Regions from separate parts of the Paenibacillus ottowii genome, predicted to be linked through region 3. Evidence: predicted binding sites of a transcription regulator. Region 3 holds the regulator's gene; each other region holds the start of a gene.
What was found. The regulator Rex, encoded in region 3, represses fermentation and respiration genes when NADH is low (regulators of the CRP and FNR family bind a similar motif). The targets are predictions, from matches to a motif close to TTGTGAAATATTTCACAA.
Positions count from the first base shown of each region.

Region 1: the regulator Rex is predicted to act here: its motif matches at 1,843-1,860, upstream of adhE (bifunctional acetaldehyde-CoA/alcohol dehydrogenase).
Region 2: the regulator Rex is predicted to act here: its motif matches at 3,052-3,069, upstream of ACQQ6X_RS12590 (DoxX family membrane protein).

Region 1 covers NZ_CP191577.1:1,153,262-1,158,607, forward strand. Annotated here, with positions in the region: gene adhE (bifunctional acetaldehyde-CoA/alcohol dehydrogenase) at 1-1,767, opposite strand, end outside; gene ACQQ6X_RS05450 (Crp/Fnr family transcriptional regulator) at 2,026-2,742, shown strand; partial or broken gene ACQQ6X_RS05455 (dioxygenase family protein) at 2,958-3,454, opposite strand; gene ACQQ6X_RS05460 (winged helix-turn-helix transcriptional regulator) at 4,082-4,426, opposite strand; gene ACQQ6X_RS05465 (ThuA domain-containing protein) at 4,668-5,346, opposite strand, start outside.
Region 2 covers NZ_CP191577.1:2,687,992-2,693,337, forward strand. Annotated here, with positions in the region: gene ACQQ6X_RS12575 (inorganic phosphate transporter) at 23-1,012, opposite strand; gene ACQQ6X_RS12580 (DUF47 domain-containing protein) at 1,027-1,641, opposite strand; gene ACQQ6X_RS12585 (DUF3048 domain-containing protein) at 1,830-2,924, opposite strand; gene ACQQ6X_RS12590 (DoxX family membrane protein) at 3,176-3,691, shown strand; gene ACQQ6X_RS12595 (dioxygenase family protein) at 4,192-4,983, opposite strand; gene ACQQ6X_RS12600 (alpha/beta hydrolase) at 5,076-5,346, opposite strand, start outside.
Region 3 covers NZ_CP191577.1:992,074-997,419, forward strand. Annotated here, with positions in the region: gene ACQQ6X_RS04595 (DUF5590 domain-containing protein) at 1-271, opposite strand, end outside; gene ACQQ6X_RS04600 (amidohydrolase) at 309-1,610, opposite strand; gene ACQQ6X_RS04605 (redox-sensing transcriptional repressor Rex) at 1,597-2,250, opposite strand; gene dinG (ATP-dependent DNA helicase DinG) at 2,278-5,160, opposite strand; gene ACQQ6X_RS04615 (tetratricopeptide repeat protein) at 5,318-5,346, opposite strand, start outside.

The DNA.
Region 1 (5,346 bases), 160 kb from region 3:
GTACTTGTAAATCCGTTTACGGATATCCATGAATTTTTGTTTCAAGTTATTGAAATCAGTATCTGGATATTCATAGAACAGCCACATGCCTTTAGCTGCATCCATTGGCGAACCGCCACCCAGTGCGATGATGCAATCCGGTTGGAAGCGTCTCATCATTTCAGTACCGCGTTCTACGGTAACTGTCGATGGATCTGGTTCAACTTCAGAGAACACTTCAATCGCTACTGGTGTTTGACGCTGATGCAAATAATGAATAACGCGATCCACATATCCGAGTTTCACCATCATAGGGTCAGTAATAATGGCTACACGTGTGATATCAGGCATTTTAGCAAGATATTGTGTCGAATTTTTCTCAAAATAGATTTTGGAAGGTACTTTGAACCATTGCATATTCACCGTCCGTTTCGCCACCCTTTTCACATTAATCAAGTTAACTGCCGATACGTTCGACGAAGTCGAGTTACGACCGTACGAGCCGCAACCAAGTGTCAACGAAGGAAGGTTGGTGTTGTAAATATCACCGATTGCACCATGTGTGGAAGGTGCATTTACAATGATACGTCCTGTTTGCAAACGGTTTGCGAACCGAGCAATAACGTCCTCATCTTGCGAATGGATAGCTGACGAGTGACCCATACCGCCGAATTCTACGACTTCAGCAGCACGTTGGATACCTTGCTCTGCATTTTTTACTTTGTAGCAAGCCAATACTGGACTCAATTTTTCCGCAGACAATGGGTATTTGGTTCCTACCCCTTCAATTTCAGCGACCAAAATCTTTGTTCCTGCTGGGACTGTAATGCCGCTCATTTCAGCAATTTTTACAGCAGATTGTCCGACGATGGCCGGGTTCACTGCACATTTTTCTACATTCATAGCTCCTTGAGTGAGCTTAGCTGCTTCTTCTTTATTTACAAAGTAGCAACCATTAGCAATCATCAATTTTTTCACTTGCTCGAAGATTGGCTCTTCGATAATTACAGCTTGCTCCGAAGCACAGATCATACCGTTATCAAAAGATTTGGAAAGGATAAGATCGTTCACAGCTTGCTTGATATCGGCTGTTTTTTCAATAAAGCAAGGTACGTTACCAGGACCTACGCCTAATGCAGGTTTACCACAACTATATGCTGCCTTAACCATGCCTGATCCACCAGTTGCCAAAATCAATGCTACATCAGGGTGGTTCATCAGTACATTTGTTTTATCCATCGAAGGTGCTTCAATCCATTGGATGCAATCAGCTGGAGCACCATGTTTAACAGCTGCTTCAAGCAGGATACGGGCTGCTTCAGCACTACACGATTGAGCAGATGGATGGAAGCCGAAAATGATTGGGTTACGTGTTTTAATGGCAATTAACGCTTTGAACATTGTAGTTGAAGTCGGGTTTGTCACTGGAGTGATCCCCATAATGATGCCGACTGGCTCTGCAATCTTTTGGAAGCTATCGAAATCATTATCTTCAATGACACCAACAGTCTTCTCATTTTTGATGCTGTGATAGATATATTCTGTTGCAAACATGTTTTTGGTGATTTTGTCCTCGTACACACCACGTCCTGTTTCTTCAACAGCCAGCTTCGCCAGATGCATATGTTTATCCATCCCTGCGAGTGCCATAGCTTGTACGATTTCGTCAATCTGTTCCTGATTCATACTCATGAAAGCTTGCTGTGCCCGGTTCGCCCGGTCAATCAGCGTTTGAATATACTGCTCTGCGCTTTGCTCTTTTTGGATAACCTCGTTTTTAACAGCCATTTCCCTCATCCTCCTGTTATCTCGTGTACTATCTCTTGTTCACGCACTGATCGTAACACAGCTTTCTAAGATATTTTGTGATTTTTTTCACAATCTATTTAAAATTTTATTTTATGACGTGAATTAAATCACAAAGTTTGGAATTCTGCCACTTTTACCCCCTCTTCTTGCCCCAAAAACTCATTGCACAGGTATATAATGAATTTGAATTGATCAAGTTGCAGATAAAAAACATAGGATACAAAGGGGAAATGGACGATGAGAAACCCTACAAATGTAATGGAAGCCCGCGGCAACACCTGTTGCTTCTCGGAGGCCAGCTTCAACCGGTTGCAAGTGATGATGAAAGATCGAGTTATGCCAGAAAGCTCGCATTTGTTCTGGGAAGGAGATACAGCGGATAAGCTGTTTTATATTAAGCGCGGACGCGTAAAGGTAACCAAAACAACGGATGAAGGCAAGGAACTTATTCTATATATGTATCAAAGCGGCGATCTTGTGGGCCAAGCCGATCCATTTTTCGGTACCAAGCATTCCTTTTCTGCTGAGGTACTGGAGGATAGTGATATTGGCGTAATCGATCATACCGATTTGGAGCTGCTTATTTGTCAGCATTGTGATTTTGCGATTGACTTTATGAAATGGATGGGTTCTCATCACCGCATTACTCAGACCAAGTTCCGCGATTTGATGATGTACGGTAAGCCTGGCGCTCTATGCTCAACACTCATCCGACTATGCAATACCTATGGTGAGCCTCACGGCGACTATATCCTAATTCATAAAAAGATTACTCATACTGACTTATCTAATATGATTGGTGCTACTCGGGAAAGCGTAAATCGGATGCTCAGTGATCTGCGTAAGAAAAATGCAGTAGAGTACGATAATGGCATGATCGTTGTTAAGGATTTGGAAATGCTGCAAGGCGTCTGCCACTGTGAATTATGCCCACGTGAGATTTGCCGGATATAATAAAATTATTTTTTTAGTAAAAGGGAGTGTTATAAGCCTTTATTAGCTTATAACACTCCCTAAATTAATTCCACTCCCCCACTTTTAGGAGAACTTCTTCTGTCCCACACTCCTTAAAAACTGCAAGCATAGATAACTTAAATTCCCCAGTTCATAGCTTCTACGGATAACCTTAGCTTTATTTGCAGGATTGCCACTCCACATTTAACAAAACGCAGATTATGAACAATCACGCTACTGCCAATGACCAGAATATATTGTTCCCCCAATCCAAACTGCACTTCACCAAGGCAAACTGTGCTTAGGTCGAAGGTATGGAATTACGGAAATCAGAACTATCGGAATGTCTGCTTTAGAATACATACGATACAACAATGTCCACGAGCCATAATTCAGCCCCTCCCCCGATCCGTTTGTATATCGATTCCTTTTTGCTCTTATAACTTTTTTTAGTTTGTCAACTAGTTCAACAGAACCATGTGCTGGATATTTCACTTCGTACAGTTCGGGCGGAAAGCCTCCAAAGTCATAAATTGCTTCGTACTCACCATCCATTGAACTGATCGTTAACACTCGTGTCTCCCAATGAGCTGTAAAGAGAACTATTGTCTTAGGGCGAACACTTTTCCTAACTGCTCTAAAAATGGGTATATTCTGTCTGTTCGCTAGCAAGCATAGGTAATCCGTAAGTTAAAAATAAAGATAGAGTAATGTCAATATAAATCTCAACATATACTTAAAGATCAGCAATTCTTTAAATAAAGATTGAAGTAGGTACAAAGTCATAGTAATATGTAACTAATAAATTTAAAAATGTTATAACACTTTCGATACAAAGGACTGGTTTCTATGGAGATACATACTTCCAATTGCCCAAAATGCGGTTCCGTTTTCCGTCAAAATCTTAGAAACCTGTGCACTACTTGTATCCAGGAAGAAAATATATTCTTTGACCGCTGTTCTAACTATCTATGGAAGCATCCTTCTACTCATACCCGCCAACTCAGTGATGTGACCGGCACCCCAATGGATTTGCTCATAGATTGGGTAAGAACAGGCAAGTTTCCCTCCACATATAGTCAGCTTGATTATCCTTGTGAGTCCTGCCGTTCTCCTATTTATGCGGGAAGACTTTGCCACTCGTGCCTAGGTACATTTCGCTCAGCTGCGCTGGATATTCAATCCCGTGTCCCCCGCCGTACAACAGCCGGAGTATTCTCAGTTGCAGGGCATGCCAAAAGCTATTGAGCCGTGCCCATCTATCACAAAAAATAAAAAAACAGCCTTTTTCCTAGGAAAAGGCTGTTTTGCTATGAGAAACACTTAATGAGTTTGGTGATCATCTAATCCATTCCTCAGCCCAAAATTGAATCTGTTCCATAACTGGCTGAAGCGCACGACCTTTGGTCGTTAGTTCATATTCAATGCGGACAGGAGTTTCCGGGTATACATGACGTGTAAGGATTCCCTCATTTTCCAGATCCTTCATCCGCTCTGATAACATTTTGTCACTCATTGTGGGAATCAGATTGGAAATATCCTTAAACCGCTTGGGACCGCTCATCATGGATTGAATAATCAATCCATTCCAACGCTTACCCAGACATGAAAAGGCGGTTTCAAAACGCGGACACATTTTTGTAAATTGCGGTTGACTCTCCAAATTTTTCACCTTCTTTTGCATTTCGGTTTGATAAAGCTTTCCTTTTGTTAGTATATATCATTTTAGCATACTTTATCCCGAAAGAAAACACTTTCTTAAATTTAATACCTGCGCTGATAAAGTTGCCGTGACCAAAACTGATTATACAACAAACCAATACGACAGGTATATGTCTAAATCGTTAAATACAAAAAAAGCGGAATCCCCAGAGATTCCGCCTGTAAACCCTATTTATAGAAAGTCATAAATATGTGATCATTAACTATACCAACACTCCACCTAGAGGTCTTACTGGTTCACTTCTCCCATATTCTGGTTTTTTGTTACTTGTCGGAGAAGCCCAACGAATACTGTTAGCAATGACCTTCAAAATATCAGGCTGGTAATAAGTCGGATAGGTTTCATGCCCAGGTCTGAAATAAAATATTTTACCGCTGCCTCGGTAGAAGGTACATCCCGTTCTAAATACTTCGCCGCCTTCAAAGTTACTGATAAAGACCAGTTCATCCGGCGTTGGAATATCAAAGAACTCACCATACATCTCTTCTTGCTCTAAGAGAATTTTGGCGTTTATTCCTTCCACAATGGGATGTGATGGATTTACCGACCAAATAATCTCCTGCTCGCCTGCAACTCTCCATTTTAAATCACAACTGGTTCCCATCAAAGCTTTAAATGGCTTGGAAAAATGACCTGAGTGCAGAACGATGAGGCCCATTCCTTCCTGCACACGCTTGACAACACGCGCTGTAACTTCATCGCTCACCTGATCGTGGGCTTTATGTCCCCACCACAGCAGCACATCTGTGGAATTGAGGATTTCTTCTCCCAAACCATGCTCGGCATCATCACGCAGGGTGGCTGTTCGGATGGTAAAACCCTCATCTGCTAAGCCGTCAGCCAACGCCTGGTGTATACCGTTAGGATAAATCCGCTTGGCT
Region 2 (5,346 bases), 1.7 Mb from region 3:
TTTCAAGAAAACATGATGAAAACTAGAAGAGAATTTTGAAAATCAAACCTGACAACACCGCTGCAATCGGAATCGTTATTACCCAGGTTATGATAATACGACCAGCTAATGACCAGCGAACCGCACTAAAACGCTTGGCAGAGCCTACACCCAAAATTGCCGAAGTTATGGCATGGGTGGTACTTACTGGTAAATGCAGCAAAGTAGCTGTGAATATAACGGAAGCCCCCGAAACGTCGGCTGCAAATCCATTAATCGGATCGATCTTAAAGATTTTGGTTCCCATCGTCTTGATGATCTTCCAACCCCCAATGGACGTACCAAGCGCCATGGCGGTTGCCGCTGAAATTTTCACCCACATAGGTACTTCCAAATGGTCTTGATACCCGGCCGAGACAAGTGCGAATGTAATGATCCCCATTGCCTTCTGAGCATCATTCGTACCATGCGTGAACGACTGAATAGCTGCCGTAATCACCTGCATGGTGCGGAAACCTTTGTTCACCGTATGTGGACTGCGATAAGCAAAGATGTATTTCAAGATCATCATCACGATGTAACCGACAACAAAGGCAATCAACGGGGAGAAAATTAGCCCCTCAACAATCCCGATGAAGCCGCTCCAATTTAATTTATCCTGTCCCGCACCTACATACACCGCTCCGGCCAACGCACCAATCAGTGCATGGGAAGAAGAGGAAGGAATACCGAACCACCAGGTTAGAAGATTCCAGATAATCGCAGCGATCAGCGTCGCAATGACGATATCAATACCGTTGGTCAGTTTGGTAGGGTCAGCAACACTTCCACCAATGGTTTTGGCAACCCCAGTGAACATGATGGCCCCAAGAAAGTTCATAACCGCCGCCATAATAATCGCACGTCGCGGCGTCAATGCACGGGTCGAGACCGAAGTCGCAATCGCGTTCGCCGTATCATGAAACCCATTGATAAAATCAAATGCCAGAGCAAGAAAAATAACAATACCTAATACCAGTAAACTTGTATCCATGTAAAAGGACTCCCTTACGAGTTACGCATAATGATGGATTCCAGCATATTTGCAACATCCTCGCATGAATCCGTTGTCGTTTCAAGGCGTTCGTACAATTCTTTACGTTTAATCAGCTCAATAGGATCAGTTACAGTTGCAAACAGGTTTTTGATGCAAATGCGCAATAATTCATCCCCCTGATTTTCCAGATCATTCAGGCGAATGGTGTATTCGCGAATAGCCAACAATTTTTTCTGTGAAAGCAAATGTACAGCCTTCTGAATTTCATAAGCTGATTGACGCAAAATATCAGCAAACTGCACAATATACTCGTCCGGCTCTGTAATGTTGTACATATAAAAACGAGAGGCTGTCGCTTCAAGACCGTCCAACACATCATCCATGGTCGTTGTCAGTTCCATGATGTCGTCGCGTTCCAGCGGCGTAATGAAGGTCTTGTTCAACTCAGTAATAATCGTGTGTGTGTAATCATCACACTTATTTTCATACTTCTTCATCTCATTGGTAAACAAAGTCACATCTTGAAAATTTGAAGTATGTTGGGCAAAATAATCGGCTGCTTGCACGATCGTATCTGCCATATTTTCCAACGTCTCGAAGAATATATCCTTTTTCTTCAATCTCATAACGATTACCCCTTTACGAAAATATCCGCAACCTATTTCGACTGCAATAGACAACCTTTGCTATCTTATCACACTCATCAATGTTTTTGTAATGTTTGTAAAAGCAAATTTCAAGATATACGTATACAATGCCCGACATGGAGAGTCATTATCCGACATTTTTTCCCTAAAAAGGTGTATTACGTTTTCTAATTCGCTTCAAACGTTACATGTTCCGCTAGTGGAGTATCTGCAGGTACCACATGTATATAGGATGTACCCGGTGTTAACGGGATTTCAACCCCATTTTTCATAAAACGTATCGCATTGCCAGATGTATGCTGCCACTCAGCACGGATTAGCTTTCCTTGTTGAAACACCATCGCTTCTCCACTACCATCCAGTTCAACACTTAGTCTGCCTACATCATCCAGCGTTCGATGCCTCGTGCTCATCACAATAACATTGGCCGCTGAGAGCTGTTGGTTATTATTTTGATCTAAATGTGACTTTTCGTTCACAAAACGCTTATATCGTTGATGCACTGGATCGTAGGTATAAGATACGCGATAGCTTTTCAGCAAAAATCGGATATGCACAGATGCAGCACTCTCGTCCACCATAACTGGAGTTTCGCCGGTTTTAAGATAAGGATATGCTGGAACTTCCGTCTGTCTGGTATACCCTTTGCTTTCACTTCCTTTGCGGAGCCTGTTTACATCTGTGTATAAATTATGTGGAGGTCGACGATCTTTGCTTCGCCAAAAGTAAGCCCCTCCATTTGAAATCTCATCCAGATGTTCCTTCCGCTGTTGCTGTAAAATCGCATAGGCATCTGTACTTCCCCCCGCATGTATCGGCAACGCACCATAGGTTTCGCCCAGTTCAATCAAATACGGCCGAATGCTCCGGACCGGACCAATCTTCACATCACCACCATGGCTTTGGAAAAAAGCTACCAAACGGGTAATTCCGCCTTCTGCAAGAACTTCATATACCATATCTGCCTGACTCAGCCCTGCCTGCGGACGCGCAGCTGGAGCATTGTTGATCATAATAGCCAGCGGCCGCTCTACAACTGGCTTCTCCACCGGAAGCCCCGTAAGTGGAGCTGTAAATGCCGGAACAGCAGGCTCCTTAGGCTGTTCAAGCGCCTTCTTCTCTGTTTCTTGCTGGGTCGGTTGGGGAACGGATTCAGACTCCCCCTTACTAGACATAGCAGAACAAGACACCATTGTCATGCATAACAGAGCTGAGGCCATCACACGCAACCAATACTTTCGTTGGGAAATGGGCCCGGACACGTTCATCCCTCCACTTCGTTTATTTTTCTCATTATAAGCTTTTCTTCCTGTTTTTGTCTTGATTGAAGCATGACCTCTCTATAGAATACTTATCTGAAGACATTAAAATTTAAAAAATATTCATACTTTGTGATTTTTATCACAAATAACTGTAACTGAACCTAATACAATAAAGGTGTAGCAAAGATGATCATCCCAAACAAACTGAAATACAACCCATCATTATAGATTAAGAAAGAGGAGTGGTTTGAATGTTTAACAACTGGTTACGTGAGAACAAGGTTGCAATGTGGTTGCTAACTGTAGTACGGGTTTACCTAGGTTATGAATGGATGACCCACGGACTTGAGAAGCTGACTGGCGGATTCGATGCAGGCGGATTTATCTCGGGGGCTATTGCCAAAACAGGTGGGGAACATCCCGCTGTACAAGGCTGGTGGGGATCGTTCCTTGAAGCCTTTGCCCTGCCGAATGTTGGTTTGTTCAATGTCCTGATTCCACTGGGTGAGTTCTTGGTCGGCGTTGGCCTGCTGCTTGGTACCTTGACTACACTGGCTACTTTGATGGCTATGGTCATGAACTTCTCGTTCCTGTTCTCGGGTACTGTAAGCACCAATGCAATCTACCTGCTGGTTGAAATCTTCCTTATCGTTGCTGGTGCAAATGCCGGTAGAATCGGCTTTGACCGTTGGGTACTGCCCTTCCTGCGTGGACTGTTTGGTAAAAATAAGGATACCTTTGCAGACCCCACTCGAAAAATAGCTTAACTATCCAAAAAAACAACCGTTATCCTCCGGCTAATGGTTGTTTTTTTGTGCAGCTATGCTGCTTCTCTTAATGTATGCCCCTCCTGCTCCTCCTCTGTTTGAAGTAACAAAGGAGCCCTCAAGTCCATCCTGACTTGGGGACTCCTTTTTCGGATTCATTTCCCCCCTAAACGTTTACAAGTTGGATACGACATGGAATGCTACCGATACATTTACCCTATACACTACAGTTACATCACAGAACGTAATAGAGGGTTATAATATAGGAAAAATCACCAAGTCCTATCTCATGCTCGCAGCAGTAACTTTTACAGTCCAGACAATGGGATTGGGATCTACGGCAGGCATTTATGACATTACTGAATCAAAATGAAGATAAGCGTACTACGCAAGTATCCACCTGGCTAAAAAAGAACGTGCCTGCTAATTAATCAAGAAGCATACAGCAAAAAAACTTCCAACCCCACACACCATGTGGTTTCGGAAGTTCTTTTCTACATTTACAGACCACTTTCTTGACCAAAAGCCCAACAATTGAGACTTAATGAGCCAAGGACATACGACTGAAAAAGCTTACGCGCAGAGCGATCATGATCCGCAGCCCCCATCACGTAAAACAAAGGAGAAAAATGCTCTATTCCATACGAAGGAACCGCCTGCTTGGCATATGGAGCCTTCTTGTCATATTGGAATAGGTGACGCAAATTCCAGTCTTGAAGCTGCTGTGCGATCCAGTCATCATATTGAACCGCCCAATCGGCTGGCTCACTCGTCTGCTTGAGTGTCCGCAAGTTGTGAACCAAACCTCCACTACCTAGAATCAAGATCCCTTGTTCACGCAGTGGCGCTAGCATACGCCCAATCTCGTATTGCTCCTGAGGATCGCGCCGTGAATCAATAGACAAGGGTACGACCGGTATGTCCGCATCAGGATATATATGCCGCAAAACCACCCATGCTCCATGATCCAGTCCCCGGTTCCGAACCGGCTGGTGGAACAGGTTATGCTGACTGAACAGATGCCCTATCTCCTCATACAGCTTTGGATCGCCTGGTGCAGGGTAATCAAGAGTGTACATTTCTTCGGGAAAGCCGTAGAAATCGTGCAACGCTGCATGCTGATCATCCGCGCCAATACTTTGATCGGGGCTATCCCAATGCGCGGAAAAAATAACAATTCCTTTGGGTCGGGGCAGGCTCGCGCCCAGCTTTGCAAGAAAGCTGGTATATGCGTTATTTTCTACAGCCAGTGTCGGTGAACCATGCGCAACAAAAATTGAGGGTAATGTCATCGCTGCCAACCTCCACACGCCAGTATAGTGTTACTCTTTTATTTTACTCCGGCGGAGGCGCAATTTCCAATCCAATCCGTTACACCATGAAATCAGATCATCCAGTGCTGCCAATCCCGTTGAATATGTTCCTGTTCATCCAGCCATTCCAGTGTGCGGTCAATTAGCTGTTGCCGCTCTTTACCCGATGAAAACGTGTGATCTCCCTGGAAAATAATCTCCTTATCACAGCGTCCCTCTGGACGCATCCAGAATACCTTTTGAAACAGAAATGCATAATCCACAGGAATGATATCATCCGAAGTGCCATGAATAACAAGCACATCACCGTTAAATTTAACGGCCTCTTGGAACGGTTGGAAT
Region 3 (5,346 bases):
GTTGCCCCTCCATTTTTTGAAAGGGAACCCACACCATTATATCTTCATTCTGTGCGTTTTTTCCTTCAACTACCCAATATATCTGATCCCATACAGACTTCCATGTCTGAGTCGTGCTAACCAGACCACCCACTTGCTTGGCCTTAATGATAGCGGCATTTTTCTCAGCCACCTGGTCTTGAGTAACGTAGGAATAATACCAGAAAATGCTGACCAGGATCAGTATTACGGCCAAAATGGCGACCGCTATCCATTTTTTCTTATTTTTCAAACCTGTGCTTCCTCTCTAAGGGGATGTGACACCTGAATTAGCGCGACAGCAGCCCTTCAAAGGCGGCTTGTGCCTCATGTTTGATACGTTCCTCGTCCATCGTCAGGCATTCGCCATTTTTCACAACCTGACGGCCGTCTACCCATACATGAGCCACGTCTTTGGCACTTGCAGAGTATACGGCATGGGAAATAAGATCTGTACGCGGCAAGAAATGAGCCTGATTCAGATCTAACGCGATAAAGTCAGCCTTGTTGCCTGCTGCCAGCGCTCCTACCTCTTTTAAACCAATCGACTTTGCGCCATATTCTGTTGCCAGAAGCAGTGCTTCATTGGCAGGAACTGCCGTAGGGTCGCCAGATACTCCCTTGTGAATCAGTGCTGCCAGACGCATTTCCTCGAACATATCCAGGTTATTATTGCTGGCAGGACCATCTGTTCCAAGAGAAACGGTCACTCCTGCACGCAGCAGTTCAGGCACTCTTGCTACGCCGCTTGCCAGCTTCAAGTTGCTGCCTGGATTATGGGAGACCGCCACACCTCGTTCTGCTAATAAGGCAATTTCTTCGTCGTTCAAGTGAACGCCGTGGGCAACCAAGGCAGGACGAGAGAAAAAGCCAAGCTTATCTAAATGTGCAACTGGACGCAAACCGTAATCACGAACGTTTTGCTCAACTTCGGCGATCGTCTCGGACATGTGCGTATGCAATGGTAAATCGAGATCATGTGCAGCTTGAACGAATTTCTCGATAAACGCAGGCGGACATGTGTACGGGGCATGCGGCGACATCATGGTTGTGATACGACCGTCTGCTTTACCATGCCAGTTGCGCGCAAAAGTTACGGCCTCAGCCAGCTTGATCCGCTGTTCTTCTTCTGAGCATAGCCCAATTGCTCCACGCATCAGACTTGCACGAATGCCAGACTCTTCAGCTACACGAGCCACCTCATCCATATGGTCGTACATATCCAGGAAAGTCGTGGTTCCACCTTTCAGCATTTCTAACACTGACAAAGATGTTCCCCAGTACACATCTGTAGATGTAAACTTGGCCTCCATAGGCCACATTTTTTCCTGCAGCCACACTTGAAGGGCCAGGTCATCTCCATACCCTCGCAGCAGAGACATCGCCGCATGACCATGAGTATTCACCAGTCCAGGTAAGAACAATAGCCCCTTACCGTCGATTGTTTCCGTCTCTTCCTCACCAGCAGGCAAAGTCTCGCCAATGTAAGTAATGCGGCTATCCTCCACAATCATAAAACCATGGATTACCCCCGCTTCGGCTCCATTTACGGCAAAAGACCCGTTTTTAATTACCCATTTATTCACTGTCATATTGTGCTTCTTCCTTTCCATCCTCCAAATAATACGCGAGGCTAAGCAAATCAGTTGTAAAGTCTGTGGCATGTATCCGAATGTTAGCTGGTGCCTTGAGAATGATAGGGGCAAAGTTCAAAATCGCTCCAATTCCACTCTCAATGAGCCTGTCAGCTACCTGCTGTGCCTCAAAATCAGGCACAGTAATAATCCCGATTCGAATATTTTTTTCCTTCACAGTTGCTTCCAGTTCATCCATCGACTGAACGACTAAGGTATTGATTTTGGTCCCAACCTTATCTGGAAACGAATCAAACACCGCCACAATCTTCATATTGTCTTTTAAATAAGCGTTATAGTTCGAAAGGGCTTGACCCAGATTACCCGCTCCGACCAACACTACATTAATTTGCTGGTCGATTTTCAGGATATGGCGTATTTTCTCAATTAGATAAGAAACATCATAACCGATACCCTTCCGGCCAAAATCGCCAAAATAGGCCAGATCTTTACGGATTTGGGCCGGATTCAAATCCAGCCTCTGCCCCAGCTCTTGAGAAGAGACCGTAGCCACTTCCCGTTTGTGCAGTGCATTCAGATAACGTAAATATACGGGTAATCTCCGTACGACAGCCTCTGAAATTTTATCTGATTTCATACTTGCTCCCCCTAATTGTAACGGACTTTAGGTGTCCGTCCGTTGTGCCTCTGTCTCCGGGGCGGATTGGAGCCATTCCGCAATGCGTGGCACCATTTGCTCAGATGGCATATGCTCCATTTTTGGTCCCGGCAACGAGTACAAAAAGTGCTTTCCGTAATAGGATTCGATCACACGTGTATCGTAGACAATGACGACTCCGTGGTCGCTCGCTGTACGTACCAACCGACCAAATCCCTGTTTGAAACGGATCACTGCCTGTGGTACAGACAGCTTCATGAATGGATTCTTCTTCTGCTGCTGGAGCAACTCGCTTTTTGCCTCCAGTAACGGGTGATTGGGCGGTTGAAACGGCAAGCGAACGATGGCCAGGCAAGTGAGTGCCTTCCCTGGAATATCGACGCCTTCCCAGAAGCTGCTGGTACCCAGCAGTACGGAAGCTTTGGCTTCCTGAAACCGGCGGGTTAGCTTGCTGCGGCTTCCACTGTCCACACCTTGTCCTAACACGGTGATATCACTGGATGCCAGCGCTTCTTTGAGCGGCTCATACACTTGCCGGAGCATCCGATAGGAAGTAAACAGAACAAGCATTCTCCCCCGCGTTGCCTGAGCAGTCGCCCCTAGAGAGCTAACGAGCATCTCTACAAAGTGTGCATCCCCTACACTGCCCTTCACACTCGGAAAATCCCGCGGAATGACCAGCAACACCTGATCCCTGTAATTAAAAGGGGATGGGAGCTGAGAAGTCATTAATCGTCCTTGATCCGCAGCCTCCTGCAAGCCGAGTTGCTCGGTCATGTACTGAAACGACTTATCTACCGATAAAGTAGCAGATGTCAGAATAATACTTCTTTTTTTGTCAAAAAACATTTCTTTCAACTGACGGCTCACATCGACGGGCACCGCATAAAATTGCAATGACTTACTACGGAATTGCCCACTCGCTTCAAGCCAGTATACGGTTGTTTCATCATCGAGTCGTATAAAGAAACGTAAATTTTCCTTAATTCCCGCCAAATCCTTAAACAGACCCGTGATATCTGTAATGAGACTATCTGCCGCATAATCGTCATGTTCTTCCTTGACATCCAGCATCAGCTTGTCGCCCTTGCGCAAAATTTCGCTCATCGTTACATAAAGCTGATTTTCCAATGCTGCCGCCTGATCCCACTTTGCGGGCTTGGCCGATGGTTTGAGACGTGAAGAAAACTGCCCTGTTTCTCCCGGCGTTGCATCAGTACGTTCCGGCAACATGCCAAACAGCTTATCGCTTAACAGGTCCCAAGTTTCCTTAACCTCTAAAACGAGTGGATACAGCTGGTCAATGGTTGAGGCCCACTCTGTTGACTTCTCATGCCCCGATTTTGCCAACTGCTGACGTAGCGAAGGCAATTGTCCATTTTTACTGTCCTTGAACAATCGAGTCAGCGTGTGCACGAGTGTGAAATATTTCATATGCATGCCCAGGTGCTTGCCAGCTACTTCCTCTAAATGATGAGCTTCATCAATGACCAGATGTTCGTAGCTTGGCAGCAGTTGGTGACTAGCTTTGACGTCGGTGAACAACTTGGAGTGATTCGTAATAACTACATCCGCTGTTCCTGCTTCATGACGTGCACGATGATAGTAGCATTTACGGAACCATGGGCAAGAACGACCAAGACAGGACTCGGAATCACTGGCCACCGTTTCCCAAAAATCCCCTCCACGGTTGCTCAGGTTTAGTTCCTCATCATCACCGGTTTCTGTCAGCGTCAGCCAGACGATCATTTGAGCTGCTGTAATTAAGTCTTCCTTTGGTGTCGCGAAGTCTCTTCTGTTTATTTTATGTTCAAACTTGCGCAGACACAAATAATGTCCCCGACCCTTAAAAATGGCAGCCCGGAACGGGAACGGAATCACTTTTGTCAGCATCGGAATATCACGCTCTCGCAATTGCTCCTGCAGATTAATGGTATGCGTGCTTACTGTTACCCTCTGCCCATATTTTACACTATGATATAGTGACGGAAGCAAATAACCTAGGGACTTCCCCGTTCCTGTCCCCGCCTCAATCAACAAATGCTTATCTTGACTCAGGGCTTGGTTTACACCCTCAATCATTTGGATCTGGGCCTCTCGCTCCTCATATTGGCTTAAGGATGAACGCAAATTGTCCCGCACATCATCCATATACTCTTCAAAGGAAACACCTGACAGCGGATTCGGATCATCTTCTCTACGCGGAGTAGCCAGCTCGGTCCAATCTTCCACTTTAAGCGCAAGCTGACGGAAAAATTGATGTTTCTCCAAATCCTGAATAGGATCTAGCTCTTTCTCTTCCCGAATACCATCAAGAAACCAACCAAGATCACTGTCTTCCTCTGCAAACAAATCGCTAAGCCGCTGTATCGTTATCAAAGGTAATGCCTGAAGCTCACCCAGACACTTTAAAAACACCTCAGCTGTAGCCAACGCGTCACTGTCTGCCTGATGTGGGCGGTCATGTGCCAGCCCAAACTCAGAGGAAACAAAACCCAGCTGGTAAGAAGATAGCGACGGGAACAAGATTTTTAGAAAATCCATCGTATCCAAAATTCTACCGCTGAAGGGTAAGTATCCGCACCGATCCAAAGCGCTTTGCAAAAAATTGAAATCAAACGCCACATTATGACCGACCAGCACGACATCGTCCAGCATAGGCACGAGTTCCATCATCATTTCTTCGAGTGAAGGCGCGTCTTTGACGTCATCGTCTGTAATCCCGGTCAAGCCGGTGATAAAAGGTGGAATAGATCTGCCAGGGTTTACATAAGAGCCGTAAACACGGGAAATGCTGTTATCATGATCTATAATTGCAAGTCCGACTTGAATGATATCATCCGCGGACTGGGTGCCTGTCGTTTCAAAATCCAATACCGCAAATTTCATTCGAGCTTAATCCTTTCTTTTGACACATACAAAAATAATAACTCCGTATAATAGCATAGCAGAAGATTGCCTGTTTGGAAATTAAGACAGCCAAAAAAGACGATGCACACGGCACCCAAGGAGGTGGGCATGCATCGTCTTATTCGGTGTCTGACAGCTACATCCAGGTTAACATGGAGCTGTTGC